One region of the Priestia sp. P1_B12_1 genome, then DNA from elsewhere that is predicted to be linked to it. Evidence: riboswitches for the same ligand, from Rfam matches in the RefSeq annotation. Region 1 holds a riboswitch; each other region holds the start of a gene.
The links. Region 1 has a riboswitch for S-adenosylmethionine ahead of AC1D0Y_RS08525 (hypothetical protein). Riboswitches for the same ligand answer to the same signal wherever they lie in the genome.
Positions count from the first base shown of each region.

Region 2: another riboswitch for S-adenosylmethionine. It lies ahead of AC1D0Y_RS00110 (BMP family lipoprotein); the one in region 1 lies ahead of AC1D0Y_RS08525 (hypothetical protein).
Region 3: another riboswitch for S-adenosylmethionine. It lies ahead of AC1D0Y_RS18665 (methionine ABC transporter ATP-binding protein); the one in region 1 lies ahead of AC1D0Y_RS08525 (hypothetical protein).

Region 1 covers NZ_JBFTZR010000002.1:601,897-606,100, forward strand. Annotated here, with positions in the region: gene AC1D0Y_RS08510 (methyl-accepting chemotaxis protein) at 1-509, shown strand, start outside; gene AC1D0Y_RS08515 (GNAT family N-acetyltransferase) at 713-1,219, shown strand; gene AC1D0Y_RS08520 (amidohydrolase) at 1,267-2,421, shown strand; SAM riboswitch class I at 2,484-2,585, shown strand; gene AC1D0Y_RS08525 (hypothetical protein) at 2,654-2,896, shown strand; gene AC1D0Y_RS08530 (M20/M25/M40 family metallo-hydrolase) at 3,363-4,204, shown strand, end outside.
Region 2 covers NZ_JBFTZR010000001.1:15,695-19,898, forward strand. Annotated here, with positions in the region: gene AC1D0Y_RS00105 (ABC transporter ATP-binding protein) at 1-1,057, opposite strand, end outside; gene AC1D0Y_RS00110 (BMP family lipoprotein) at 1,140-2,150, opposite strand; SAM riboswitch class I at 2,226-2,332, opposite strand; gene AC1D0Y_RS00115 (hypothetical protein) at 2,661-2,819, shown strand; gene AC1D0Y_RS00120 (hypothetical protein) at 2,910-3,278, opposite strand; gene AC1D0Y_RS00125 (putative polysaccharide biosynthesis protein) at 3,292-4,204, opposite strand, start outside.
Region 3 covers NZ_JBFTZR010000005.1:305,294-309,497, reverse strand. Annotated here, with positions in the region: gene AC1D0Y_RS18675 (MetQ/NlpA family ABC transporter substrate-binding protein) at 1-503, opposite strand, end outside; gene AC1D0Y_RS18670 (methionine ABC transporter permease) at 521-1,189, opposite strand; gene AC1D0Y_RS18665 (methionine ABC transporter ATP-binding protein) at 1,182-2,207, opposite strand; SAM riboswitch class I at 2,339-2,446, opposite strand; gene AC1D0Y_RS18660 (thioredoxin family protein) at 2,627-2,926, opposite strand; gene AC1D0Y_RS18655 (toprim domain-containing protein) at 2,941-3,291, opposite strand; gene AC1D0Y_RS18650 (YusG family protein) at 3,473-3,718, opposite strand; gene gcvH (glycine cleavage system protein GcvH) at 3,798-4,181, opposite strand.

The DNA.
Region 1 (4,204 bases):
TTACAAGAATTGCTGAACAAACAAACCTTCTTGCACTTAATGCTGCTATTGAAGCTGCAAGAGCTGGGGAACATGGAAAAGGTTTTGCTGTAGTAGCAGGGGAAGTACGTAAGCTAGCGGAAGAATCTAAAACGTCCGCTATACAAATCAGTCATCTGTTAAAAGAAATTGAAGCGCAGGCAAAGCAGGCTTATCAAAACATGGAAGTCAATACAGAAGAAGTCACACTTGGGATTGCCACTGTCGAAGATGTAACTGAACAATTTTCCACAATCATGGAAGATGTCTTTGCTGCTCAAGAACAAATGAACAAAATGACAAGGGCAACAGGAGAGATTGATGGGTATTCGTTCAAGGTAATGGAGTCTGTCATGGGGCTTTCAGAGGTTGCCAAACAAGCAGCTGCTTATGCTGAAGAAGTAGCCGCGGCTTCACAGGAGGAATTAGCATCTATAGAAGAACTTGTAGTGTTGGCAGCTAATTTAAAAGCTACGGTAAGTGAGTCCTAAAATTTGTCTTGATATGTAACAAATACGCGCAGAAAACTGCGTGTATTTGTTTTATTTATACCCTTTATAGAAAACGATAAATAGAATTGACACGTTATAAAAGCAGCTGTATAGTGAGGCAAGGCGGCAGTCTGTCTTTTTTAATTCTTAGTAAACTTATAAGTTAAATAAAATATTTAAGCACTACATAAGGAGACGAAGAGATGAAAAATGAATTCCGTTTGGCAACAAATGACGACGCAGATAGCTTATTGAACTTAACTCTGCAAGCATATAAGCCTATTCGAGAGCTAGGCATTCCTTTCTTAGCAGCTACTGCTGATCTTGCCCTCGTTAAGAAAAATATTTCTCAAAACCTTTGCTATGTATATGAAGAAGATAAAAGAATCGCTGCAACTGTGTCTATACGAATGCCTTGGGGAGAACATCCAGGTCCGTTTGCAGTTCCGCATCTTTGGTGGTTTGCAGTAGACCCGTCGTTTGCCAGGAAAGGCGTTGGATCTAAGCTGCTGCATCTAGTAGAGGAAGAGATAATAAAAAATATGTTTAAATCACCAGGTGTGTCTTTAGGAACAGCAAAAGAACATCCTTGGTTAGTTGAGATGTATGAACGAAAAGGATATGTTCAAGATAAAGAAAAGCACCTTGCAGAAGGTTATACGACCGTATTTCTTTATAAAAAATTCAATAAGGTACACTTTTTGTCGTAAAAGATAAAGAAGTGATCCAAATTAAGAAATGTGAAAGAGTGATAAATATGACAGATCAATTACTACTAAACGAGTTAATAGACATACGCCGTGAGCTGCATCGGTTTCCAGAGCTTTCAATGAAAGAATATGAAACAACTAAACGTATTAAAAAGTGGTTAAAGCACTATGATATTTCTACAGCGGATACATTCCAATTAGACGTAGGAGCAGTAGCAGAAATTGTAGGAGGAAAGCCGGGACCTACTATCGCTATTCGAGCTGATATTGATGCGCTGCCAATTGAAGAAAAAACCAATCTGCCATTTGCTTCTGAAGTGAACGGTGTTATGCACGCGTGCGGCCATGATTTTCATACGGCTTCTATAATCGGAGCAGCTATCCTTCTTAAAGAGCGTCAGCAGGAGCTTTGCGGCACGGTTCGATTTATCTTTCAGCCAGCTGAAGAAACGGCTTCTGGGGCAAAAATGCTAGTTGAAAAAGGTGTGCTCGAAGGAGTGGAAGCGATATTTGGGATGCATAACAAACCGGATCTTCCTGTAGGAACCATTGGTATCAAACCGGGACCTTTAATGGCAAGTGTTGATCGTTTTGAAATTGACGTCAAAGGAGTAGGAGGTCACGCGGGTATTCCTGAAAAAACAATAGATCCGATTGCTGCTGCTGGTCAAATTGTTACTAGTTTACAAACCATTGTCAGCCGTAATCTCAGCCCCTTTCAAAATGTTGTTGTCAGCATAACTCAAATCCATGGAGGGAGCTCGTGGAACGTCATTCCTGACAAAGTAACGCTTGAAGGAACGGTGCGTACCTTTCAAGAAGAAGCGAGAGAAAAAATACCGGCTCTTATGAAACGAACTGCTGAAGGGATTGGGGCAGCTTTCGGGGCTTCAGTAGACGTTAAATGGTATCCATATCTTCCTGTAGTCAACAATGATGATACGCTGGAAAAACTGGCTACTAAAGCGGCAGAGGATCTTAGTTACCAAGTCGTAGAAGCTGAACAATCGCCTGGAGGAGAAGACTTTGCCGTATATCAGCAGCATGTACCAGGATTTTTTGTATGGATGGGTACAGCTGGAGAATATGAATGGCACCATCCTTCTTTTTCATTAAATGAAGAAGCATTACTTGTAGCAGCTTCTTATTTTGCTAATCTAAGCTTTCATTTTTTGAATTCATTCCATTACCGAAAAAATTAAAATATTTTTATTTTTCTATTTACGCGGATGGAATTGTTTGATAAAATAAATTTTAAATTAAAAAGTTATCACGAGTGGACGAGAGATCTGGCTCTTTGACTCCACAGCAACCTACGAATGTAAGGTGCTCCTACCAGCAAAGCATGTGCTTTGGGTGATAAAACGGGTGAAAAACTCATTTTGCATCAAAGCAAAATGAGTTTTTTTTATTTTTCTAAAAGGAGAGGGTTTTATGGGTCATACAGCAGTTGCAGCACATACAGGAGAGAAAGCATTAAAGGAAGCAGTGAAATTATTAGGAAAGCATTATCAAGTAGCTTATCGTGAGTTAGAAACATTTTATGAAATTGTGGTCGAAAACCATGTTCGTACATATGCTGTAGGCATAGATATTAAAGATGTACAAAAAGCAAATGAACTAGAAATTTATTCATCATGCTGTTCCAAGCTTGAGCGAGTAGGCTGTCTTTTATAGAAGTCTGCTCGCGCCTCTATTTTTTAAGTGTTTTTAAATAGAAAGCATGGTTTTTGACAAGCAAAGAATCTGGTGGGTATAATCAATACTCACTAGGTTTTAAAATTAATCATAAATTGTCGAAATTTTTACACAAATTAAAGGTTACATTCGAAATGAATTGTGGTATGTTATAAAACAAGAATATTTTATGAAAGGAGCATTGAAATGGAAATGTCTCTTGAACACGGAAACGATGCAGGAAGCGAACAGCTTATTGATCGTATCCTAGACTTTTTAGAAGATGACCAAAAGTAAAAAAAGAGTGTGCGGTGCTATCCCTAGCCGCGCACTCTTTTTTTATCATGTGTGTAAAGGCAGCGCCATACTATGATACATAGGGATAGAATGAAAGGGTCTCTGTCAAAGGGATTGACGAATGGTTTTGTTTGATAGAAAATTTAGAAAAAGGAAAGAGATGAAGGGTATGTCGAACAAAACATCTTTGTATCAAACAAAAGAACAGTTAAAAAAACTTGTAAGCGAATTGGTTTCTATACCTAGCGTGACAGGAACGATGGCAGAAGTTGAAATGGCTGAATCGATAGCGTCGTATTTATTGAAGCTGCCTTACTTTCAAAAAAACGAGCAAGTCGAGCTTCATTCAACAGGAGACGGACGATCGATTGTCACAGCTTTTGTTCAAGGGAAAAATACGAATAAAACAGTTGTACTCGTAAGTCATTACGATGTAGTGGATGTACAAGATTATGGACAGTGGAAAAAGGATGCTTTTCACGCTGATACATTAACGAGTACTTTTTATAACCATATGGAACAAGTTCCGGCGCACGTACAAAAAGATATGATAAAAGGAGACTGGCTTTTTGGCCGAGGAACGATGGACATGAAAGCAGGCATTGCCCTGCATATCAGTATGGTTGAACGAGCATGCAACGGAGAGTTTGACGGAAACATCCTGCTGCTGTCGGTACCGGATGAAGAAGTAAATTCGCTTGGGATGAGAAAAGCAGTGCCTGTTCTTTTAGAACTTGCCCGCAAACATCAGCTGGATTTTTCTCTCATGCTAAATGCAGAACCGGTGTTCAGCCGCTATCCTGGAGATCTAACGAACTATGTGTACTCAGGATCAATTGGAAAAATCATGCCAAGCTTTTTGTGTTATGGAAAAGAAACTCATGTAGGGGAACCGCTAGCTGGTTTAAATGCTAATTTACTAGCTTCTTATTTAACAAAAGAAATAGAATTAAACGTTGATTTTTGCGAAAAAATAAGAGATGAAACGAGTCCGCCTCCTACGGTGCTGAT
Region 2 (4,204 bases), on a different contig from region 1:
CTTCAATCGTATCGTCTTTGGAGGCTCCCCACATATAGCGGTCTTCTGGAATATGAGCGATGCCTGCTTCTCTTCTTTCACGCACAGATCGCCCTGTAAGGTGCTCATCGCCAAGTTTGATACTGCCACTATCTGTTTCTATTAATCCAGCAATGGCTTGAAGCAGCTCTGATTGTCCATTTCCCGACACACCTGCAATACCGACAATTTCGCCTGCAGAAACGTGAAGAGACACATTTTGCAATACGTTTTTTTGTCCTTTTCCTTTTAAAAAGAGATTTTGTACGTTTAGATGAGAGGTACCTTGTGATGGTATTCTTGCAGGACGCTCTTTTAATTCTCGCCCTACCATCAGCCTGGCTAGGTGGTGAGCATTGGTATCTTCTTTACTTGTGACGCCGGCTACTTTACCATTTCGAAGCACCGTAATGCGGTCCGCTACTTCCATCACTTCTTGCAGCTTATGTGTAATAATAACGATACTTTTACCTTGAGAAGCTAAAAAACGGATTGTTTTTAATAGTTCCTTCACTTCATGAGGAGTAAGAACGGCGGTAGGCTCGTCTAAAATGATGATTTCTGCTCCTTGATACAGCACTTTTAAAATTTCAATTTTTTGCTGTTCTCCAATCGAGCAATGCTTTACTTTTTTATGAACATCTACTGAAATTTGATACGTTTCGGTTAATTGCTGTACATCTGCTTTCGCCTGCCTTCTATTAAAAAAGAGGCCTTTCTTTGGCTCATGCCCCAAGACAATGTTTTCAGCCACTGTAAAATGAGGAAAAACCATAAAATGCTGATGCACCATGCCTATTCCGTTTTTAATGGCATCTGCAGGAGATGAAAACGAGACGGTTTTCCCATGTAGCTGAATACTTCCTGAACTCGGCTTTTCCATTCCGTAAAGCATCCTCATTAACGTCGTTTTTCCAGCGCCATTTTCTCCAACCAGCGCGTGAACCTCGCCTTTTTTCAGTGTAAAAGACACGTTATCATTCGCTAAAAACGAACCGTATTTTTTCGTCAAATTCGTTAACTGCAGCAGCTCACTCATTCCATTCATTGCTCCTTTCCACTTTAGGATTTTTTCAAAAATAAGAAAGAGAAGCCAGCCTTACTCGACTTCTCTTTTCAACTCACTTGGCTAACGGATCTTTTACTACGGTTTTTCCATCAATAATCGAATCTTTAATTTCTTTTAATTGATCAATTACATCTTGCCCTACAAAGTCATTAAGAGGTGTCTTGCTGTCTTGAGTCACATACGTTAACCCAACACCTTTTTCTTTTAAGCCGTATGTTACTACGCCCGATTTAAATTTGTCATTTGCGAGTGCTTCTACCGTTTCATAAGCAGCCGCATCAGATCCTTTTAACTGCGATAAAACGATATGCTCAGGATCTACTTCCGTACGGTCAATATCTTGGCCAGCCGTATAAAAACCTTTTTCTTTTGCTGCTTCAAATACACCCAAGTCGCCTACCGCTGAAGCTCCGGCAATAAAGTCAGCTCCTTTTGAAGCCTGTAAAATAGCAAGCTCTTTTGCTTTAGCTGGATCAGAGAAGCTTCCAACATAGTTTACTAGAAACTCTGCTTTTGGATTTGTTGATTGTAACCCTTCTTTAAAACTTACGGTCCATTTTTTTAATAATGGAATATCATCTGCTGCAACCATTCCTACTTTATTCGTTTTTGTAACCAATCCTGCTGCTGCTCCTAATAAATATGAAGCTTCTTGTTCACGGAATACAACGCTTCTTACATTTGGTAAATCGACCACTGTATCAATAATCGCAAATTGACGCTGCGGGTTTTCTCGAGCTACTTTTTTCAACGCATCTTCGGATTCAAAAGAAGATGTAATAATCAAATCATAATTTTCTGCTACGGCAGCACGCAAATTACTTTCAATGGCTGCTTGGTCCGTGGATTCAATTGTCTTTATATCAATGTTATACTTCTTTCCAGCGCGTTTTGCTCCATCATCCATTTGTTGAAAAAACGGGTTAACTCCAATCTTTTCAGGTAAAACAAGAGCAATTCGCTTCTTTCCTTTCTCTTCACTTCCACTGCTTTTTGTGCTTTTTGACTGACAGCCAGTTACGAGTAGTACAAGCGCAACGGCTAAAATAAGAAACTTCTTCATTTAACTTACTCCCCCTATAATATAAAAAAAGCTCTTCCTTTATATAAAGGAAGAGCTCGTTAACCAAACGTCTCTTCCTCATCTTCAAGAACATACTGTTCTTAAGGATTTGGCACCATTCTGTCATAGACAGCGGTTGCCGGGTTTCACAGGGCCAGTCCCTCCACCTCTCTTGATAAGGAAAACAATAGCTATTTGTTTTATGTAATATAGTCAATATTAATAGTTTTTTAACAATTGTCAATATTATTTTTCTTTTTTACGCAAAAAAACTTTAAAAACAGATAGGATTATACGGTTTTAGTCTACTAAAATACAGATCAACCTTCTAAATTAATCATCGTATGCCTCCTAGCAAAGCGCTTACGGTAAGTCTGCTAGTCTTCTAGAAGGATCATGTGTAGCAGAGCACTTTTATTACATCTCTTTTGTTAATCCACTATCGATTGAAAACACTTTACCAAGAATGTTAGACTTTTCCTGAGCGATATTTTTTAAGAGGTGTTAACGTTGAAATTGATGAAAGAATTATCTGGAGTAGCTATTGGACTCATTATCGCTTTGGCGGTTTCAAAAATCTTTTTTGATACCCCGACCAATATTGGAATTGTAGTTATTTTTATTACTAGTATGGTCGTAACAGGTATAGCAAGAGCGAAACTAAGATAAGATAACCTAACTAAAAAACACCACCTTTTATTCGCAAGGTGGTGTTTTCTTTTAATGATTTTAGTATGTAGTTATTCTCAGTGAATGCTTTTACCCTTCTTCATCAATCATCGTATACTTCCTAGCAAAGCGCTTGTAGTAAATTTGCTCATCCTCTTGTCCATCGTTAAAAACAAGTCGGTTATGATTAATATCTTTTTCTTTTAACACATAGCCTTTTTCATTCATCAGTTGAATATATTCATCTAAATGCCCTTTTTTAACCATATAGTGAAGAGCATCATCTGAATCCGTAGTGTTTGCTACATCTTGACTTCCCACTTCTAACTTGAATACAGCTGTTGCTGTTTGAATGGGACGATAATCTCCAAACACTCTTTCCCAATTTAATAGCAGCAGCGCGCCGGAAATTATTATACATCCTCCAGCCGCTACGGTTAGTACAAATCGTTTTGACACTACTTTCTCTCCTTTACATTCTTTTTCTTCTATTTAATACAACGGATTGCCCTAAACTTGTTTTTACGCCAAGTCCTAGATACACGGCAGCACCTAAAGCAATTGAAATACAAGATGTGCTAATTGCAAGTGAAGATGCAGACAGCTTATTTTCTAAAAAATAGTGAGAAGTATAATTGCCGATAATCACAGCGGCTGACATCACACTTACTAATAAAACAGGTGTCAACGCAGCTTGTCTCAGTGATTGAACTCGGTAAGAAATGGATTTTTCAATTAAATAAAAGTTATATATAACCGATACACCATACCCTCCGTAAGTCGCGACAACCGGTCCAATTTCTTTTAAGCTTGAAACCAACAGTACGTTTAATACTAGCTTCACAACAATTCCTAAGCCCAAGCCTAAAATTAGCTTCTTTTGCTGATTAATTCCTTGGAGAATTGCGGCTGTTACTGTAAAAAGAGCAAATAAAACGGCAGCAGGCGCGTACCATTGTAAAACAACTCCACCGATTTCAGGACTGTTTTTTGCTCCAAAAATCATCATATATACCGGCTTGCCTAATAAACAAAGCCCCACAGCAGCAGGAAGAGTAAAAAATAACAGCAGTTGCAGCGTTTTTGTAATCTTTCCTTTTACTTCTCGTAAATTTCCCTGCACAAAAGAAGATGTAATGCCGGGAATCAGCGACATGCTGAAGGCGGTGGCTAGCGATACCGGCACCATCACTAAAATCTGAGCTAATCCAATGACAGAGTTGATTATTTCGGCTTTAGCTTGTCCATACCCTATTGATTGAAAAAGGATGTTAATCGTAAACGTATCAATATTTTGATAGATTGGAATCGCTAAACCAACTAAGACAAACGGAACAGCGTACGTCACAAGCTCTTTGAACATTGAAGAGAACGAAATGAATTTA
Region 3 (4,204 bases), on a different contig from region 1:
TCTGTTTTCTTTACGCCTGGTTTTAATTTGATTACGCCAGCTTTTTCAAAAATTGATAAAATACGTCCTTGCTCTGCTACTGCATCACGCATAATAACTGTGCCGTTTTTCGGAAGATCTTTTAAGCTTTTATATTTTTTAGAGTAGATACCGATTGGTTCAATGTGAATGGCACCGGCACTTACAAAATCATACCCTTTTTCACCCTTGTGATCTTTTAGCACTGAATTCATATAAGGAACGTGCTGGAAGTAGTTTGCATCAATTTCATTGTTTGCAAGAGCTGTGTTCGGTAAGATGTAATCTTGGAATTTTTTAATTTCCAAGTCGATTCCTTGTTTTTCTAAAATCGGTTTTGCTTGTTCTAAAATTTCAGCATGGGGCGTATTAGATGCACCCACAACAATTTTCTTTTCATCTTTTGATCCATTGTTAGATCCACATGCAGCTAATCCTACTACTAGCGCAGATGTTAATGCTAAAGCCGAAAGCCATTTTTTCATAATAAATAATCCTCCCTTTATCTTTTATCAATTTTTGCAGTAATCGCATCTCCAATAAGTTGGATAATAAATACAATAATCAAAATTAAGATCGTAGCAGCTAGCGTTACATCATTATGACTGCGCTGGAATCCTTCTAAATATGCAAGATTCCCGAGACCTCCAGCTCCAATCACACCCGCCATTGCCGTATAACCGACTAACGCAATCGTCGTTACCGTCAAACCAGAAATTAAAGCTGGCAGCGATTCAGGTAACAGCACTTTAAAGATAATAGTGCTTGTTGTTGCTCCCATTGATTTAGCAGCTTCAATAACACCTTTATCAATTTCGCGCAGACCAATTTCTACAAGACGCGCATAAAATGGTGCTGCTCCAACAATTAAAGCAGGTAACGCTGCATTAGCGCCTAAAATACTTCCTACCAATGCTTTGGTAAATGGAATCAGTAAAACAATTAAAATAATGAATGGAATGGAACGAAAGATATTTACAACTGCTGACACAATGGCATATAAAGGTTTGTTTTGCCAAAGCTGTCCTTTGGACGTTAAAAATAAAAGCAAGCCCAATAAAATACCTAGAACAAACGTGGCTATAACTGAAATAGCCGTCATATATAGTGTTTCATTTGTCGCTTGAATAAAATCATCTAAAATAACGTTTGGAAATAGTTTCTCAAGCATTTGTCATTACCTCCACTTCTACCTGCTGCTCATGAATGTATGCAATGACTTTTTCAACTTCTGTTAATTCTCCGTCTAAATGAACGAACAACGTTCCGTATGAACCTGTTTGTGTATGAGAAATCTTTCCTTGCAAAATATTAATCGTTACATCAAACTGTTTTAAAATCGTTGTAATGAGCGGTTGCTCTGCTTTTCCGCCAACAAACGTCAGCTGAATAATTTGCCCGCTTGGATATAACTCCTGTACTTGTTCAATTGTTTCAAACGTTTCTTCTGGTTCAGAAATCTGTTGAACAAATCGCTTTGTAATCGGCTGCTTAGGTTTTCTGAATACTTCTAGCACTTGCCCTTCTTCTACCACTGCCCCATTTTCCATAACAGCTACTCGATGACAAATTTTACGAATAACGTGCATTTCATGAGTAATGAGTACAATGGTTAACCCTAGCTTCTCATTAATATCTACTAACAGATCTAAAATAGAATCTGTCGTTTGAGGATCAAGCGCTGATGTTGCTTCATCACACAGCAATACTTTTGGGTTATTGGCTAGCGCTCTAGCAATACCAACACGCTGCTTTTGACCACCGCTAAGCTGTGATGGATAAGCATTTTCACGCCCTTCAAGCCCGACTAGCTTGATAAGCTCGTCTACTCGTTTCATTCTTTTTTCTTTTGAGATCCCTGCTATTTCTAACGGAAAGGCAATATTTTCTCGCACCGTACGCGACCACAAGATATTAAAGTGCTGAAACACCATACTAATTTCTTGTCTAGCTTTTCTGAGTTTTCCGCCTTTAATTTTTCCAATATCATTACCTGCTACTTCGACCGTTCCTGTCGTTGGTGTTTCTAACCCGTTTAGCAAGCGAATTAAAGAACTTTTACCTGCTCCGCTATAACCAATAATTCCGTAAATTTCACCTTGGTTAACGGTTAGATTCACATTATCAACAGCTGTTACTTGACCGCTTTTAGCCTGATAAATTTTTGTAACGTCTGTTAATGTAATCATATTTCTTCACCTTCTTTAGTAAAAACTTAATTATGTTAGGTTGCCCTATAGGATGAAAAAGCCGTAAAACAATTTTCCCCATTAAAAAAGCCTCTCTGCGCATGACAGAAAGGCTCGATATTTAATCCTTTCTCTCATCTTTCAAAGCGCATAGCTTTGCAGGAATTGGCACCATTTCAGTTAGTCTGACGGTTGCCGGGTTTCACAGGGCTCAGTCCCTCCACCTCTCTTGATAAGAGTTCGCAACAATTATTTTGTTTTTGGGAAATATTCATTCATTTATGAACATTCATGAGTGTGATTTTAGCATGTGTCAGATAGGCTGTCAACAGATTTTGTTCTTGGGATAATATCCCAAGATTTCAACAGCCCCAACGGTTTGCTCTCGTTCTATTTCTTCATTTTAAACAAACGTTTGATTATCGAAGCTCTTCAAGTACGTGCTCGATGGAATGAAACGCATAGAGTTTTTTTACCATTTCGCCATTTTTCACTTCAATCAAACAAGGTACACTTTCAATTGAAAATACTTCTGCTTTTGAAGGCATATAATTTAAATTGCTCATTCCGATGGTCACACCAGGCAGCATTGCTTCTGCTACGGTTAACATTTTTTTTGCCAGCTGACATGTCCCGCAAAAAGGTGTATGGAAAAAGATAAACGCTCTTTGTCCTTCTTTTAACTGATCGTCAAGCTGTTTTTCGCTCCATTCTTGCATGTTGCTCATTCCTTTTATGTTAAAAATTCTGCATTAACATCGATATTGGCACTCAGTAATACTGTTGCTATGTGATGTCTAGGGGCGGCAGCAACCTCTCGGTACATTTTATCAATATATAGATGCTCTGCTTCCGGAAGCTCTCGTTTAAATTGTTTTCTTAGCTTATTCCCTGAATCATCAGAGTCAACGAGTATGTATACCTCTTTGTTAAACGTAAAGTCAATAATTTCATCCAGCTTTGATAAACTAATCGTACCGTTTGTACAGATAATTTCAATTGGTTCTCGAATGATATCTTGGATACGTTTTTTATCTGATTTTCCTTCGACAATAATTACTTTTTCAATTTCAATTAGCCCCATTTTCATCACCCATAATCGTCAGTTGTATAGTAACATCATTTCTTTATGCTATACAATATTCGTTAATGTATCACAGTTCACCTGTTTTTTAAAAGAAATTTGCAAGAAAGAACTGTTTTAAAAGGCAGCTTAAGCCATATTGTTTCCATAAAACAAGAAAAACAGCGGCAGTTGCCACTGTTTAGCACCATCCTGCTTCTTCGTCGCAGTCTGTATATTTTTGCGTTTCACCTTGCTTTTGTACATCTGTATATTGGTAGAATTTATTATTTTCTTGCGAATACCCTTCTTCAAAGCGGTATTCATTGCCGCTTGTTCCGTAACTAACTTCACCAATTGGCTGCTTATCAACATATAATTTCATGCCGCCGTCATGAAATTTAGCTGTAACGCGATCTGTAACGTCCATTTTTTGTTTTTCAAACATAAAAAGACACTCCTTTAGCTTGTTTACTAATAGAGTGTCCAGTCAAAAACTTTTCATAAAGACAATTTATGGAGGAGTATTATCCTTCGTTTGTCATTTCTTCGTATTGCTCTGCTGTCATTAGCTTGTCTACTTGAGAAGCATCAGACGGTTTGATTGTAATCATCCATGCTTCTTCGTATGGAGATTCATTAACAAGTTCAGGGCTATCGCTTAAGTTATCGTTTACTGCTACAACTTCACCGCTAATTGGTGCGTAAAGCTCAGAAACTGTTTTTACTGATTCAACGCTGCCAAACGGCTCGTCAGCTTCTACTGTTGCTCCTACTTCTGGCAGTTCAACGAATACGATGTCGCCAAGCTCAGCTTGAGCGAAATGCGTAATACCTACGCGGACAACGTCTCCTTCTGTTTTTACCCATTCATGCTCTTCAGAATAACGCAAATCTTTTGGTGTACTCATCTTAATCCCTCCAAAATATGTAT